4 regions of the Allomesorhizobium aridi genome follow, and region 4 is predicted to be linked to each of the others. Evidence: predicted binding sites of a transcription regulator. Region 4 holds the regulator's gene; each other region holds the start of a gene.

Region 1 (4,209 bases), 1.9 Mb from region 4:
GCGATCACGGTTGTATTCGTGCGCACCAAGGTGCGTGCGGCTTCCTGCGTCACCCCGCGGCGGCCGCCCAATTCGATCAGGAGGTCGACATAGTGGCGGTAGCGCGGGTCGTCCTCGGGGTTGACCAGCTCGAAATCCGTGCCCGGCCTGATGCGCAGCCCGTAGCGTTTCAGCCGCACGTCGACGACATGCGGCCGCCCGATCAGGATCGGCTCGGCGATGCCTTCCTCGATCACCACCTGGGCGGCGCGAAGAACCCGCTCGTCCTCGCCGTCGGCATAGATCACCCGCTTCGATGCCGCCGTCTTGGCCGTCGAGAAAACCGGCTTCATGACCAGGCCGGAGCGGAAGACAAAGCGGTTCAGCCGGTCGATATAGGCAGGGAAATCGTTGATCGGCCGTGTGGCGACGCCGGTCTCGCACGCGGCCTTGGCAACCGCCGGCGCGATCCTCAGGATCAGCCGGGGGTCGAAAGGCGAGGGGATGAGGAAATCCGGGCCGAAGGTCGGCGTCTCGCCCGAATAGGCGCGGGCGGCGACATCGGACGGCTCCTCGCGCGCCAAGGCGGCGATGGCCTTCACCGCCGCCATTTTCATCGCCTCGTTGATGGCGCTCGCGCCGCAATCCAGCGCCCCGCGAAAAATGTAAGGAAAGCAGAGTACGTTATTGACCTGGTTTGGAAAATCGGAACGTCCGGTGCAGATCATGGCGTCCGGCCGAGCGGCGCGAGCCGTTTCCGGCATGATTTCCGGGGTCGGGTTGGCCAGGGCCAGGATCAGCGGCTTTTCCGCCATGTGCTTCAACAATTCGGGCTTCAGCACACCGGCGGCCGACAGGCCGAGGAACACATCGGCGCCGGTAATGACGTCGGCCAGCGCGCGCGCCTCGGTGTCCTTGACGTAAGGGTCTTTCCAGCGATCCATCTCGTCCAGCCGGCCCTTGTAAGCGACGCCAAAACGGTCCGTGACCCAGATGTTTTCGAGCTTCGCGCCGAGCGAGACGAGCAGATTGAGGCAGGCAAGCGCTGCCGCGCCCGCGCCCGAGGTGACGATCTTGATGTCCTCGATCTTCTTGCCGGCGAATTCCAGCCCGTTGAGCACCGCTGCCGCGACGATTATCGCCGTGCCGTGCTGGTCGTCGTGGAAGACCGGGATCTTCATCCGCGCCTTGAGCTGCTCCTCGACCTCGAAGCATTCCGGCGCCTTAATGTCCTCTAGATTGATGCCGCCGAAGGTCGGCTCGAGTGCGGCAACCGTCTCGACCATGCGCCCGATTTCCGGCGCGTCGATCTCGATGTCGAAGACGTCGATGCCGGCGAATTTCTTGAACAGGACGGCCTTGCCCTCCATCACCGGCTTGGAGGCGAGCGGTCCGATATTGCCGAGGCCGAGCACGGCCGAGCCGTTGGAGATCACCGCAACCAGGTTGGCGCGCGCCGTGTAGTCGGCGGCGGTGGCTGGATCGTCCCGGATCGCAAGGCAGGGGGCGGCGACGCCCGGCGAGTAGGCGAGCGCCAGGTCGCGCTGGTTTCCCAGCGGCTTGGTAGCCTGGATTTCCAGCTTGCCCGGCGTCGGATGCTTATGGAAGTAGAGCGCCGCTTCGTCGAGGTCGGAGTGCCCGGCTTCGGTCTTGTTGGTCTCCATTCGGCGCACCCCCGCTTGTTCGTCGTCGTCCTCCCTTAACACGTGCCGGCGGAATTTCGAGGTCTCCAATCGGCGTTTACGGGATCAGGCGGATGTCTTCGTTGCGCTAGAACGCGCTGACGTAGAGCCCGCCGTCGACGGGTATGTTCTGGCCGGTCAGGTAGCCGGCATGCACCGAGCATAGGAAGGCGCAGATCTGGCCGAATTCCTCCGGTGTGCCGAGGCGTTTGGCCGGAATGGCGGCAGAGGCCTGGGCCTTGCGCGCGGCGGCGGCTGCAGGCTCCTCCACGGTGCCGATTTCATGCGCAGGGCGCAGCCGGTCGGTGTCAAGTTTTCCCGGCAACATGTTGTTTATGGTGACGTTCTTGTCCGCCACCGTTCGCGCGACGCCGGCAAGGAACGAGGTCAGCCCGGCGCGGGCGCCCGACGACAGGTCGAGGCCCGGGATCGGCACATAGACCGAAAGCGAGGTGATGTTGACGATGCGGCCGAAGCCGCGCGCCGCCATACCGTCGAGCACAGCCTGGATGAGTTCGATCGGCGCGATCATGTTGTTGGTCACGCCCTTGACGATCGCTTCGCGGTCGAGCTCACGAAAATCGCGGAAGGGCGGGCCGCCATTGTTGTTGACCAGGATGTCCGGCTCGGGGCAGGCGGCCAGCAGCGCCTTCTGGACGGCCGGATCGGCGACGTCACCGGCGATTTCAATCACTTGAACGCCGAAGCGCTGGCGCAGTTCGACGGCGGTCCTGGCCAGCGTCCCAGCGTCGCGTCCGTTGACGACGAGGTCGCAGCCCGCCTCGGCCAGCGCCATCGCGCAGCCCTTGCCGAGGCCGCGGCTCGAAGCGCAGACGATGGCCTTTTTTCCGCGAATGCCGAGATCCATGGGGACGACTCCTTGTTGTGAACCGGCGGGCAACCTATCGCGCAGGGCGGACCGACGGCAACCGTCATACGCCTGTTGCATGAATCGCGGCATAGCCAGGCAGAGATAAACGGTCAGAAATCCGATGCCCGGCGACAAACCCCGCAGCTTCCGAACGCTCTTCATCTCCGACGTCCATCTCGGGTCAAAGTCGGCCAAGGCCGAGTTCCTGATCGATTTCCTGCGCCATCACGAGGCCGAGACCATCTACCTGGTCGGCGATATCGTCGACGGCTGGCGGCTGCGCCGGTCCTGGCACTGGCCGCAGACCCACAACGACGTGGTCCAGAAGCTTTTGCGGCAGGCCCGCAAGGGCGTGCAGATCACCTATATCGCCGGCAACCACGACGAGTTCCTGCGCATGTTCCAGGGCGTGCATTTCGGCGGCATCGTCGTCGCCGACCGCGCCATCCACGAGAGCGCGGACGGCAAGAAGTATCTCGTTATCCATGGCGACCAGTTCGACACGGTGGTGCACAATATGCGCTGGCTCGCCTATCTCGGCGACAAGGCCTACGACGCCGCGATCATGGTCAACCGGATCATCGCCCGCTTCAGGCGGCTGTTCGGCATGCCCTATTGGTCATTCTCGTCCTGGGCCAAGGCCAAGGTCAAGAAGGCGGTCAACTTCATCGGCGCGTTCCAGGAGGTGCTGACCGAGGAGGCGCGCCGCTCCGAGGTCGACGGCGTCATCTGCGGCCACATCCACCACGCCGTCATCGAGCGGTTCGACGACGTGCAGTACATCAACACCGGCGACTGGGTGGAAAGCTGCACGGCGGTGGTCGAGCATTTCGACGGCGCAATGGAAATCCTGCACTGGCCGCATGTCCGCGCGCTTGCGCCCATGGCGCTCGACCAGCCCTTCGTGCCGGTCGTCGTCGACAGCAAGACGGTCAAGGCGGCCTGACCGCGGAATTTCGTTCGCTCCTGCCTTGCCGCGTGTTCCTCACCAATTGCCTCTTGACTAACCCATAGCTGGTGAGTTATGGATTATCCATAGCTCACGAGTTATGGTTTGTCATGGACACCGCACCCGATACCCTCTTCAGGACCTTGGCCGACCCGACCCGCCGGGCGATCTTCGAGCGGCTGGCGCGCGACGGCGAGCAGACCGTACATGCGCTGACCAGCCATTCCGGCGTCTCCCAGCCCGCAGTGTCAAAACACCTCGGCGTCCTGAAGCATGCCGGCCTGGTGCGCGACCGGCGCGCGGGGCGCGAAACCCACTACAGCGCCCAGCCGAAGGGGCTGGCGCCGCTGATCGACTGGATGAGCCTCTACGGAGCGTTCTGGCGCGACCGGTTCGATCGAGCTCGAGGATGTTCTCGACAGGATGGACCAGTAAGGACGAAACCGATGCTCAGGGTCGGCAGCTATTCCAAACGTTGCGTCGAATCTGCCACGGCGTTCTCCGACAAGATTGTGAAGAAATATCCGTAACCAATTCCAAGGCAATGACCATGACTGAAACCGCCGCTACACGTTCCCTCGTCGTCGAACGGGAAATGCCACATCCGCCGCAAAAGCTCTGGCGCGCCCTCACGCAGGGTCCGCTGATCGAGGAATGGCTGATGGCGAACGATTTCCAGCCGGTCGTCGGCCACAGGTTCAATTTCCGCGCCGCCCCCATGCCGCACT
Region 2 (4,209 bases), 2.8 Mb from region 4:
GGCCTGAGGCAGCATATGCCGCGCACCACGAGATCGATTTCGACGCCGGCGCGACTGGCGTCGTAAAGGGCGTCTATGATGACCGGATCGACCAGCGAATTCATCTTCATCCAGATGCGCGCGGGGCGGCCTTCTCGCGCATGCGTTATTTCATCCGCGATGTGCTTCAAAATGCGGCTTCTCAGTGTAAATGGCGAAATCGCCAGACGCATTTCCTCAGTGGGTTCGGCATAGCCGGTGATGAAATTGAACAGTTGCGCGACGTCGCGGGCAATCAGCGGGTCGGTGGTGAAAAAGGATAGGTCGGTGTAGATTCGCGCGGTGATCGGGTGGTAGTTGCCGGTGCCGAGATGGACGTAGCTACGCAGGCGGCCGTCCTCACGCCGAACCACCAGTGACATTTTCGAATGGGTCTTCAGCTCCAGGAAGCCGAACACAACCTGCACACCGGCCCGCTCCAGGTCGCGGGCCCAGCGGATATTGGCCTCCTCGTCGAAGCGCGCCTTGAGCTCGACAAGCGCCGTGACCGACTTGCCCGCCTCGGCCGCGTCGATCAGCGCGCGCACGATCGGGCTGTCGTTGGAAGTGCGGTAGAGCGTCTGCTTGATGGCGACGACTTCGTTGTCGGCGGCTGCCTGGCGCAGGAACTGCACGACCACGTCGAAGGATTCGTAGGGGTGGTGGACGATGATGTCCTTCTCGCGGATGGCTGCAAAGCAGTCGCCGCCATGCTCGCGGATGCGCTCCGGAAACCGCGGATTGTAGGGTGGAAACTTCAGATCGTCGCGAGGAATGGCGACGATTTCCGAAATCTGGTTGAGCGCCAGCGGGCCGGTCAGCACGCTTATGCGGCTGCCCGACACACCTAGCTCCCCAGCCACGAAGTCGCGCAGCTCCCACGGCATCTGCGCGTCGAATTCGATACGGATGACCGAGCCGCGCCGCCGCCGCTTGAGCGCCGTTTCGAAGAGCTGCACCAGATCTTCGGCCTCCTCCTCGACCTCGATATCGCTGTCGCGGATGATGCGGAAGGTGCCAGATCCCTTGACCTCGTAGCCCGGGAAAAGCCTGCCGATGAAAACGCCGACGGTTTCCTCGATCGGGATAAAGCGAACCGAGCCCTTGCGGTCGGGCAGCCTGATGTAGCGCTTGAGCGCCACCGGCAGGCGCAGCAGCGCCGTCATCTGCTCGTTATTCTTGCGGTGGCGGAGCTGCAGCGCGATCGAGAAGCCGAGATTGGGAATGAACGGGAACGGATGCGCCGGGTCAATGGAAAGCGGCGTCAGAACCGGAAAAACCTGCTCCTGGAAATGGCTTTCCAGCCAGCCCTTCTCGTCCTTGCTCAACGCCTCCGCTGTCACGATCTCGATGCCTTCCTTCTTCAGGAGGCTCATCAGCATGGACAGGCTCTTCTGCTGGTCCTCCTGCAGACGCCCGACCTCGACCAGCAACTGCTCGAGCTGCTGTTCCGGCGTGCGGCCATCGGGGCTCCTGAGCGTGATCCCCTCGCGGATCTGGCCGGCGAGGCCGGCGACGCGGACCATGAAAAACTCATCGAGATTGTCGGCCGAGATCGACAGGAAGCGCACGCGCTCCAGCGCCGGATGACGCGGATTGAGCGATTCCTCCAACACCCGGCGATTGAACTGCAGCCAGGAGAACTCGCGGTTGACGAAGCGGTCGGGATTGCCGTAGCCCGCTTCGCCATCAGGGGCGACCGTGATGAATTCGGACTGGACCGGCTTTAGTTCGTTCATGTTCCCGTAGTCCCTTGCATCGCTCTCGGCCGTTATCCGGCTCAGCTTAGCTTCTGACAGGCTTTTGCGACAGTTTCATTTCACATGTCTTGCAAACGGATTGGCTATGCTGCAAGCGCTTGCTATGACGCGACGCGCAAGCGACAGGAGACAAAGATGGCCGGCGGCACCATTCCCCACTTTCAGAACGATGCGGGCCACCCCGTCATCGAAATCGGCGTCAAGGAATTCATGTGCGTCGGCGCCAATCCGCCCTTCGACCATCCGCATGTCTTCCTTGATATAGGGAGCGATTCCGAGATCGTCTGCCCCTATTGCTCGACCCTCTTTCGCTTCAACGCTTCGCTGAGGACCGATGAAACGCGGCCGGAAGGCAGCTTCTATCACCGCGCCGCCTGACCGGACGTCCGGTCCGGCCGTCCGGTGAACGGTACGCCGCAAAACCAGATCATCATCGCCGGCGCGGGCATTGCAGGGCTTGCCGCCGCTCTGGCCTTCGCGTCGCGCGGCTTTTCCGTTCAGGTGTTCGAGCGCGCGCCGCAACTGGAAGAAGTCGGGGCCGGCATCCAGCTCTCGCCCAACGCGACCCGCATCCTCGGTCGGCTTGGCGTGCTTCCTGCGCTGCTTGAGACTGCCGTGCGTCCGAGTGCCGTGCTCCTGCGCGACGGCCGCACGCTCGCCGAGCTTGCTCGGGTGCCGCTCGGCGAGGCCGCCGAAAGGCGCTGGAACGCCCCCTACCTCGCGCTGCACCGTGCCGACCTGCAAGGCGCGCTGCTTTCACGGGTCAACGAGACATCCGGCATCCGCCTGGTCACGGGCGCGGCCGTTACCGGCCTGGCGCAATCGAGCGCCGGCGTCGTGGTGACAATCGCCGGCGAGGCCGGGCGAAGCGAAGCAGGCGGGCTGCTGCTTGTCGGGGCCGACGGCGTCAGGTCGGCAGTGCGGGCGCATTTCAGCCGATCGCGCCAGAGCCGCTATTCCGGGGAAGTCGCCTGGCGGACGACGCTGCCTTCGGACAGCCCGGCCGGCAGGGCGCTGGTCGAGATCACGTCCGCGGACGCGGTTACCGCCTTTCTGCACAGCGGCTTCCACCTTATCGCCTATCCGGTTCGCGGCGGCGCGGCAATCAACCTTGCCGCCTTCACGCCTGCCCGAGGGTTTGCCGAGACCTGGTCGGGCCAAGCGGACGTCGCGCCGCTCAGAAGGGCGATGCGCTCCACCGCACCGGTGCTTTCCCGGCTCGCCGACGAGGCCGGCCCATGGACCGCATGGCCTGTCCACACGGTCGACCGCAGGCCGCCCTGGACTTTCCCCGGCGTAGCGCTGATCGGTGACGCCGCCCATGCGATGACGCCATTTGCGGCGCAGGGCGCGGCCATGGCTGTCGAAGATGCCTGGACGCTGGCCGCCAACGTCGCAGCCGCTCCCGACAATCTCGCTAAAGCGCTTGCCGCTTGGGAGGCCGCCCGCCGCCCACGCGTCGAAAAAGTCGCGCGGCGCGGGGCGTTCAACCGCTTCGCCTGGCACGCATCCGGGCCGGTGGCGCTCGCGCGAAATCTGGTGCTGAAGACGCGTCCGCCCGAAAAACTCGCCGCCGACCTCGACTGGCTCTACGGATGGGAGCCCAGTGAACTCTGACAGAAGGTCAATTGTAGAGCCGTAGCGACACAGCCAGTGTCGCGGGCAGCGGATTCCACCATCCGGTCCTTAGTCCTGCCTCGCGCAGCGCCCGTGCGGTCCAGGTGTTGCAACCGGCGAACGCGTTGAAATAGCCTTTTGATTCAAAAAACCGGTCGTCTGAGCCGTATTCGGCGCCGGCAATAAGGATCGGCCCATCCTCCCCACGCTCGAAGCTGTCGGCGATGAAGTCGACGAGACGGTCGAACTCGGCTTCGCTCGCATCGAAGCCGGTGACCGCGGGGTGCGGTTCCGCTATCTCGCCGGCTACATCGACATGCATGACCGAGCGGTCGAGCGTCAGCGCCTTAAATACAGGGAGCGGCTTCAACTCGCTCCAAGCCGGCGTTTCAAGATAGAAGGCGCGCCCACCCCAGCCAAAAACCAGCCAGCGGGCATCGTGATGACCCGCCGGAATGCCGGCCTGTTCCAGAAACGCAAACTTGTCACGTATGCGGGCGTCGATGGGAATCGCGATATCGGTGTGTATCGGATTGGTCAGCACCAGGATACGCCGCGTTGCGGCAGCGTCCTCAGCCTCGGCGGCGGAAAAGATCGGGCGTGGAACCAGCATTCCCAACGCAACCGCGAATGCTGTGGCGACGACTGCCAGGCAAAGCCGCCGCGCAAACTTTCTCATGATCCCCCATGGACGAAGAACTGCGTGAATGGTCTGCTGAATTATGGCGCTGCGAGGCGAAGCCGGCGCTTTGACGCCGGCGTTCCACCAGAGCAGCCTTCGCCTAGTGCAAAATCTGGCTCAGGAACAGTTTCG
Region 3 (4,209 bases), 340 kb from region 4:
GTCACGCTGTCGCGCTCGATCTACGAGCCCTTCACCACCTATTCCGAGCGGCGCGACCTGCGCGAAAAAGGCGTTCCGTGCGTTTGTCGGCCGCGGCGAGACCAGTGGGCCGACCGACAACGGCCAGGTGGTCAAGGACACGCTGCGCCTGCGCGCCGAGAAGGCGAAGCTCGTCGGCTATGACAGCTATGCCGACCTGAAGCTCGACGACACCATGGCCAAAAATCCGCCTACGGTGCTCGAACTGCTTGGACCGGTGTGGAAAAAGGCGCGAGAGAAAGCGGCGATCGACCAGGTCGAACTGGAGCGGCTCGCCGCAGCCGAAGGCAGCAACACCCCGCTCGCGGCCTGGGACTGGCGCCACTACCAGGAAAAGCTGCGCGCCGAAAAATTCGCCTTCGACGAAGCCGAGCTGAAACCCTACCTCCAACTCGAGCGCATCATCGAAGCCTGCTTCGACGTTGCCGGACGGCTGTTCGGCCTGTCTTTCGTGGAAAAGAAGGGCATAGCGGCCTGGCACTCCGACGTGCGCGTCTTCGAGATCAGGAATGCCGACGGCAGCTATCGCGGCCTGTTCATGGCCGACTATTTCGCGCGACCCTCGAAGCGCTCGGGCGCCTGGATGAGCGCGCTCAAGTCGGGCTACAAGCTCGGCGAGGGCTCGACGCCGGTGATCTATAACATCATGAACTTCGCCAAGGCGGCCGAGGGCAAGCCGTGCCTGCTGTCGCTGGACGAGGCAAAGACGCTTTTCCACGAATTCGGCCATGCTCTGCACGGCATGCTGACCAACGTGACCTGGCCGTCGGTCGCTGGAACCTCCGTGCCGCGCGATTTCGTCGAGCTGCCGTCGCAGCTCTACGAGCATTGGCTGACCGTGCCGGAAGTGCTCGAAAAGCACGCGCTGCACTACGAGACCGGCAAGCCGATGCCGAAGGAATTGCTCGACAAGATGCTCGCGGCCCGCACATTCGGCGCGGGTTTCGCCACGGTCGAATTCACCTCGTCGGCGCTGGTCGACATGGCCTATCACTCGCGTTCGGATGCGCCGGAGAACCCGCTCGCCTTCGAAGCGCAGACGCTGGAAAGGATCGGCATGCCCGACGCGATCGCCATGCGTCACCGCACGCCGCACTTCCAGCACATCTTCTCCGGCGACGGCTACTCGGCCGGCTATTATTCATACCTGTGGTCGGAAGTGCTTGACGCCGACGCCTTTGCTGCGTTCGAGGAGACGGGCGACCCGTTCAATCCCGAACTCGCAGAAAAGCTGCGCCGGAATATCTATGCGTCCGGCGGCTCGGCCGATCCGGAGGAACTCTACACCGCGTTCCGGGGCAAAATGCCGACGCCCGACGCGATGCTGAAAAAACGCGGGCTCCTCCCGATGATGGCGGGCGAAGAGCTCTGATCGTAACACCGAACAGACTTCGGGACCGTCATGTAAAATTCATCCATTCGCAATCGTCCTGCAATACAGCGGGGCGAAGGCTCGTCCTGCATGTTCAGCCATCCAGGAGACAGCCATGAACAAAAATCTTTCCAGGCGCGCCTTTGTAACGTCGGCCAGCGCCTTGGGCCTCGTCGGCGCTTCGGGGCTCGCGCTCCCCTATTATTCCCGCGCCAATACGCGGCCAGGCTTCACCCATGGCGTCCAGTCCGGCGACGTCGACACCGTCTCCGGAATGGTCTGGACCCGCGTCGACCGCCCCTCGCGCGTCATGTTCGAAGTGTCGGCCACCGAAAGCTTCTCGAACGCCGTGAAACTGCCGCCGCTCGACGCGACGCCCGAAAGCGATTTTGCCGTGAAGCGGCTTTTGACCGACCTCGCCTCGGACCAGGACATTTTCTACCGCATGACCGCGGTCGACCTTTCGGATGTCAACGCCGTTTCCGAACCGATCGTCGGCCGCTTCAAGACCGCACCCGCCTCGAAGCGCAACATCCGCTTCACCTGGTCCGGAGATACGGTGGGCCAGGGCTGGGGCATCGACGACAAGGGCATGTACACCTATGCGACCATGGCCAGGCACACGCCGGATTTCTTCCTGCATTCCGGCGACACGATCTATGCCGACGGCCCGATTCTGGGCGAAGTCGAGCTGAAGGACGGCACCAAGTGGATCAACAAGGTGCTGACCGACGAAAAGAGCAAAGTCGCCGAGACGCTCGCCGAATATCGCGGCCAGTGGAAATACAACATGCTGGACGAGCATTGCCGCGCCATGAATGCGGTCTGCCCGACATTCTTCCAGTGGGACGACCATGAGGTGGTGAACAACTGGTCGGGTTCGAAGGACCTGTCCAAGGACGACCGCTACACGGAAAAATCGGTGGCGCTGTTGACATCGCGCGCGGCCCGCGCGTTTCACGAAATGACGCCGATCCGCTTCACGCCGGCCGAGCCGGGCCGCGTCTACCGCAAGATCGCCTATGGTCCCCTGCTCGATGTCTTCTTCCTCGACCTCCGTTCCTATCGCGGACCGAATGGCGATGCCGTCGAAACCGAGATGACGCCGCAGTCGCGCATTATCGGCGAGGAACAGCTAAAGTGGCTGAAGCGCGAGCTGGCGAACTCGAAAGCGACCTGGAAGGTCATCGCTTCGGATATGCCGCTCGGCATCATTGTCTGGAACGACGCGAAGAACAAGAAAGGCGCGGAGGCCGTCGCCAACGGGCAGCCAGGTGCGGCTAGCGGCCGCGAGCTGGAGGTCGCCGATCTGCTGCGCTACATCAAGAACGCCGGCATCGACAATACGGTCTGGCTGACTGCGGACGTCCACTACACCGCCGCGCATTACTACAATCCCGAGAAAGCGGCGTTCCAGGACTTCAACCCGTTCTGGGAGTTTGTCTCAGGGCCGCTCCATGCCGGCACCTTCGGGCCCGGGGATCTCGACATGACGTTCGGCCCCGAGCTGAAATATGTGAAGGCGCCGACTGCCGAGCAGGGCCAGAACCTGCCTCCTTCGGCGGGACTGCAGTTCTTCGGGCTCGTCGACATTGACGGAGCAAGTGAGCAAATGACGGTGCGGCTGATGGATCGCGACGACAACGAACTCTACAAGGTCACGCTCGATCCCGTTCATTCGGCCTGAGCGGGCTTCACGGCTGCCGGTCCGCCTTCCGGGCGGATCGGCGCACTAGAGCAAGCCGCCCGATTTCAGAATCGGGCACCTCGCTCTAGCTTTTGTTTTCGCATCGTTTTTTGCCGAAAACCGGCATCCACTTTTCGGCACGATGCTCTAGCGATTGGGATAGCAGTCGAGCGGAATACTTGGCCAGACGGCTTCGGCACACCGGGTTGCGGCCTGCCGCTCCTCAAACGATGCGCTCGCCGGGCCGGTGACCATCGGATCGACGCCGTCCGGCGCATCGGGGAAGGCCTGCTCCGCCGGAGTTTCTGACGACTGCGCGGCAGGGCGTTCCACGTCCCGCGTGCCCATCGAATGCGCCACGCCGATTGCGCCGGCCGCGGAGGCGGAGGCTGCGACAAAGATACCAAGGAGCTTGATTTTGCTGATTGCCATACCACTTGAACCGTTCTGACGCCAAAACGATCCGTTTTGGTTAAGATTTTATTGTCGCATCCCGATGCCTAATTTTCGGTAACCATCGGGGCCTTTCGCATCTGCGAAAAAACATGTATGAGCCCGCCAACCGAAAAGGCGGCGCCGACAATTGTGCGCCCAAGCACCCCTGAGACAGATTCATGAACATCCGCAATATCGCGATCATCGCGCACGTCGACCATGGCAAAACCACTCTCGTCGACCAGCTTCTGAAGCAGTCGGGCTCGTTCCGCGAAAACCAGCGCGTCGCCGAGCGCGCAATGGATCTGAACGATCTGGAAAAGGAACGCGGCATCACCATCCTTGCCAAGGCGACCTCGGTCGACTGGAAGAACACCCGCATCAACATCGTCGACACGCCGGGCCACGCCGATTTCGGCGGCGAGGTCGAGCGCATCCTGTCGATGGTGGATTCGGCCATCGTTCTGGTCGACGCCGCCGAAGGGCCGATGCCGCAGACCAAATTCGTCGTCGGCAAGGCGCTGAAGGTCGGGCTGAAGCCGATCGTGGTGATCAACAAGATCGACCGTCCCGATGCGCGCCATGTCGAGGTGGTCAACGAGGTGTTCGACCTGTTCGCGGCGCTCGACGCGACAGACGAACAGCTCGACTTCCCGATCCTCTACGGCTCGGGCCG
Region 4 (4,209 bases):
TGGGGATGGCGCATGCGCTGGGCGAGACCGCGCCGCTGCTGATGATCGGCATGGTTGCCTTCATCGTCGACATTCCCGGCGGCTTCACCGACCCGGCGACCATCCTGCCGGTTCAGATTTTCATGTGGGCGGATTTCCCCGAACCCGGCTTTCAGCAGAAGACCTCGGCGGCAATTTTGATTTTGCTGGCGTTTCTGGTCATCATGAACGCCATCGCGGTGATCCTGCGCAAGCGCTTCGAGCGGCGCTGGTAAGGGGAGCAGAGGATATGAACATCATGACCGAAGCCGGAATGGAACAGAAGCTGGCGCAGAGAACCAACGAGCCCCCGATCAAGATGAAGGGTGAGAAGGTCAATGTTCACTACGGCGAGAAGCGCGCGCTGTTCGATGTCGACCTCGATGTTCGCGAAAACCAGGTGACGGCGTTGATCGGCCCGTCCGGCTGCGGCAAGTCGACCTTCCTGCGCTGTCTGAACCGCATGAACGACACGATCGACATCGCGCGGGTGTCGGGCAAGATCACGCTCGACGGCGAGGACGTCTACGATCCGAAGATCGACGTGGTCGAACTGCGCGCCCGCGTCGGCATGGTATTCCAGAAGCCCAACCCGTTTCCCAAGTCGATCTACGAGAACGTCGCCTACGGCCCGCGTATCCATGGCCTTGCGAAAAACAAGACGGATCTCGATGGCATCGTCGAATCCAGCCTGAAGAAGGCCGGCCTGTTCAACGAGGTGAAGGACCGCCTGCTCGAATCCGGCACCGGGCTATCCGGCGGCCAGCAGCAGCGCCTGTGCATCGCGCGCGCAATTGCCGTCTCGCCCGAAGTGATCCTTATGGACGAGCCGTGCTCGGCACTCGACCCGATCGCCACCGCCAGGGTGGAGGAACTGATCGATGAATTGCGCGAGAACTACACGATTGTCATCGTCACCCATTCGATGCAGCAGGCGGCCCGCGTTTCGCAGCGCACCGCCATGTTCCACCTCGGCTATCTGGTCGAGGAGGGTGCGACCGACAAAATGTTCACGAACCCCGACGACAAACGCACGCAGGACTATATCACCGGCCGGTTCGGCTGAGTGACAAGGCGAGGACGATAGAATGGGTGAGCACACGGTTGCCTCTTTCGACGAAGAACTCGGGCATGTCGACCGGCTGATCCGCGACATGGGCGATCTCGCCGGCGCGATGGTCGGCGCTTCGATCAGGGCGCTTCTGTCATCCGACAATGCACTGGCGCAGCGGGTCATCTCCGACGACGCCATCATGGACGCCAGGCAGCGCGAACTCGACGACCGCGCCATCACGCTGATCGCCAAGCGCCAGCCGATGGCGCAGGATCTGCGCGCCGTGCTCGGCGCTATCCGCATGGCAGGCGATCTCGAGCGTATAGGCGATCTCGCCAAGAACATCGCCAAGCGCGTCAGCGCTGTCGGCCAGAGCGCGACGCCGCGCGACCTCTCGCACAGCATCGACGCCATGGCCCAGATGGTGCTCGCCCAGGTTCATGGCGTGGTCGACAAATATGTCGCGCGCGAACCGGAGGCGCTGCAGACGCTGCGCGCCGATGACGAGAAGATCGACGTCAAATACACGTCGGTGTTCCGCGAATTGCTGACCTACATGATGGAAGACCCGCGCAACATCACCGCCTGCACGCATCTCCTGTTCTGCGCCAAGAACCTCGAGCGCATAGGCGACCATGTCACCAACATCGCCGAAAACGCCTATTTCGTCATGACCGGTTCGCAACTGCCGCCGAACCGGCCGAAGCTCGACGAGACCACGCAGACGGTGTCGGCCGAGTAAGCAAATCGGCATTGGGATTTCATTTATGATCGCTCCGAAAATCATGGTTGTCGAAGACGAGGAGCCGCTGGGCGTGCTCCTGCGCTACAATCTGGAATCCGAAGGCTATCAGGTCGAGATCGTGCCGCGCGGCGACGAGGCCGAGATAAGGCTGCAGGAGAACGTGCCGGACCTTCTGGTGCTGGACTGGATGCTGCCGGCGCTTTCGGGCATCGAGCTCTGCCGCCGGCTAAGAATGCGACCTGAAACCGAGCGCCTGCCGATCATCATGCTGACTGCCCGCGGCGAGGAAAGCGATCGCGTCAGGGGGCTCGCCACCGGCGCCGACGACTATCTGGTCAAGCCGTTCTCGACGCCGGAATTCATGGCGCGGGTCAAGGCGCTGCTGCGGCGGGCAAAGCCCGAGGTGCTGTCCAGCGTGCTCAAGGTCGGCGACATCGTTCTCGACCGCGAGGCGCACCGGGTCTACCGCAAGAAGAGCGAGGTCAAGCTCGGGCCGACCGAGTTCCGGCTGCTGGAATTCATGATGCGGCATCCAGGCCGGGTGTTCTCGCGCGGGCAATTGCTCGACAATGTGTGGGGCGAGACGATCTATATCGACGAGCGTACCGTCGACGTGCATGTCGGGCGGCTGCGCAAGGCGGTCAACAACGGCCGCATGCCGGACGTCATCCGCACCATCCGCGGCGCCGGCTACGCAATCCGCGAGGAATAGCGTTTACGCCACTTCGGTCTTCCTGGCAGGCGTTTCCGTTGGCGCGCCGGCGGCGAAGATTTCCTGGTCGATGAGGGTCAGCGCGCGCATGGCGCAGCCTTCGCGGATCAGCGGAACCTCGTCCGGCTCGACGGCGAAGGAGATCGCGCCTGAATGCTGGCCGCCGGCGGTTCTGGCGATCGCCTCGCGCAGAGGCGGCTCGATCAAGTCGAAGGCGGCGGCGCCTATGCCGACCATCGCCACCGGGGCGGGGTCGATGAGCGCGAACAGGCTGCCTAGGCCGAAGCCGATCGCCTCGCCGGCCCGACGGAACGCCTCGCGCTCGGGCCCTTCTTTCGCGCGGGCGGTTGCCGCGAGCGCTTTCATGTCGGCGTCGCTGATGTCGGCTACCGGCTCCTCGTCCTCGCTCGATTGACGGGCGGCCCGCCAGATCGCGTAATTGCCGGCATAGGCCTCGACGCAGCCGCGGCGTCCGCAGCGGCAAAGAGCGCCATCGGGACGGTGGATCATGTGCCCGAACTCGCCGCCTGAAGATTGAGTGCCGGTGAAAAGCTCGCCCTTCAGCACCAGGCCCATGCCGATGCCGTGCGACAGCAGGATCGCGATGAAATCGTCGCGGTAGCGCTCGGGATCGCGCCACTTCAGCGCCTCGGCGATCATGTTGCAGTCGTTCTCGACCGTCACCGGAATGCCGAACTCGCCTTCGAGCGTATCGGCGAAGCCGATGCCCGAATGCGGGGTGATCGGCGACCACAGCATGGTGCGCCGCCCGGCGTCGGTCGTGCCCTGGACGGCAAGCACCATGCGCATGATGCGCCTTCCGCCCGCTGCGCCGAGCCGCCGCCGCACCATCGCCAGGCATTCGCCTATCAGCTCGTCCTCGGGCAAGGTCAGCGTCGACAGCTTGCGCTGCTCGCTGGTGACCGTCTGGCCGGCATAGTCGACAACGGCGACGGAAAGGAAATTCAGCGCCAGGACGATGGTGACGACGGCTGCCGCTTCAGGCTTCAGCGCCAGTGCTACCTGCGGCCGTCCCCGCTTCAGCGAAACCGCCTCGCCGCTTTTGGTCTCGGCCAGGATGCCCTCGGCGATCAGGTCCGACGAAATCGCCGATATCGTGGAGTGGCTGAGGCCGGTGGCGCGAGCGATCTCGGTGCGCGACGGCTGGAAGGCGCGGCGCACCGCCGAGATGACCATTGCGCGGTTGCGCCTGCGCAAATCGTCGTGACGGATTCCGACCGACATTTCCTGCAATCCTCCCGCGGCTGCCGCCGCAGACCTTCCCTTCCAAGCCAAGGTCCGTCAACAGCGCCGCAACAATATTGACAGAAGTCGCCGCATGCGTCATTCTTTTTTCGAGGCTCGAAAAAAGAGCTTCGGACGACGTTCAATGCGCCTCCGGGCGCACTAGGGAGGTAATCATGAAAAAATTTGCAACCGCCATTCTGGCGGGTGTGGCGATGACCGTGTCGCTTGCGGCAGTGGCCGAGGCGAAGGACAAGATCATTGGCGTATCCTGGTCCAACTTCCAGGAAGAGCGCTGGAAGACTGACGAGGCGGCGATCAAGGCGGCGCTCGAAGCAGCCGGCGACAAGTACATCTCCGCGGATGCCCAGTCCAATCCGGGCAAGCAGCTCACCGATGTCGAAAGCCTGATCGGCCAGGGCGCCAACGCGCTGA

The links. The regulator PhoB, encoded in region 4, activates phosphate uptake and scavenging genes when phosphate is short. The targets are predictions, from matches to a motif close to TGTCATNNANCTGTCAT.
Region 1: a site for PhoB is predicted at 2,592-2,608, ahead of ACG873_RS11990 (UDP-2,3-diacylglucosamine diphosphatase). Genes of this name have one in related genera too.
Region 2: a site for PhoB is predicted at 1,824-1,840, ahead of ACG873_RS07400 (RNA degradosome polyphosphate kinase). Genes of this name have one in related genera too.
Region 3: a site for PhoB is predicted at 1,438-1,454, ahead of ACG873_RS23110 (alkaline phosphatase D family protein). Genes of this name have one in related genera too.

What each region holds. Positions count from the first base shown of each region.
Region 1 is NZ_CP171729.1:2,036,655-2,040,863, reverse strand. It holds gene ACG873_RS12000 (NADP-dependent malic enzyme) at 1-1,643, opposite strand, end outside; gene ACG873_RS11995 (SDR family oxidoreductase) at 1,750-2,529, opposite strand; gene ACG873_RS11990 (UDP-2,3-diacylglucosamine diphosphatase) at 2,654-3,478, shown strand; partial or broken gene ACG873_RS11985 (ArsR/SmtB family transcription factor) at 3,592-3,916, shown strand; gene ACG873_RS11980 (SRPBCC family protein) at 4,032-4,209, shown strand, end outside.
Region 2 is NZ_CP171729.1:1,107,390-1,111,598, reverse strand. It holds gene ACG873_RS07400 (RNA degradosome polyphosphate kinase) at 1-1,757, opposite strand, end outside; gene ACG873_RS07395 (zinc-finger domain-containing protein) at 1,914-2,156, shown strand; gene ACG873_RS07390 (FAD-dependent monooxygenase) at 2,181-3,395, shown strand; gene ACG873_RS07385 (TIGR02117 family protein) at 3,403-4,074, opposite strand; gene ACG873_RS07380 (amino acid ABC transporter ATP-binding protein) at 4,178-4,209, opposite strand, start outside.
Region 3 is NZ_CP171729.1:4,277,349-4,281,557, reverse strand. It holds partial or broken gene ACG873_RS23115 (M3 family metallopeptidase) at 1-1,411, shown strand, start outside; gene ACG873_RS23110 (alkaline phosphatase D family protein) at 1,527-3,098, shown strand; gene ACG873_RS23105 (hypothetical protein) at 3,246-3,530, opposite strand; partial or broken gene typA (translational GTPase TypA) at 3,713-4,209, shown strand, end outside.
Region 4 is NZ_CP171729.1:3,939,916-3,944,124, reverse strand. It holds gene pstA (phosphate ABC transporter permease PstA) at 1-254, shown strand, start outside; gene pstB (phosphate ABC transporter ATP-binding protein PstB) at 269-1,084, shown strand; gene phoU (phosphate signaling complex protein PhoU) at 1,107-1,814, shown strand; gene phoB (phosphate regulon transcriptional regulator PhoB) at 1,840-2,529, shown strand; gene ACG873_RS21435 (ROK family protein) at 2,533-3,774, opposite strand; gene xylF (D-xylose ABC transporter substrate-binding protein) at 3,951-4,209, shown strand, end outside.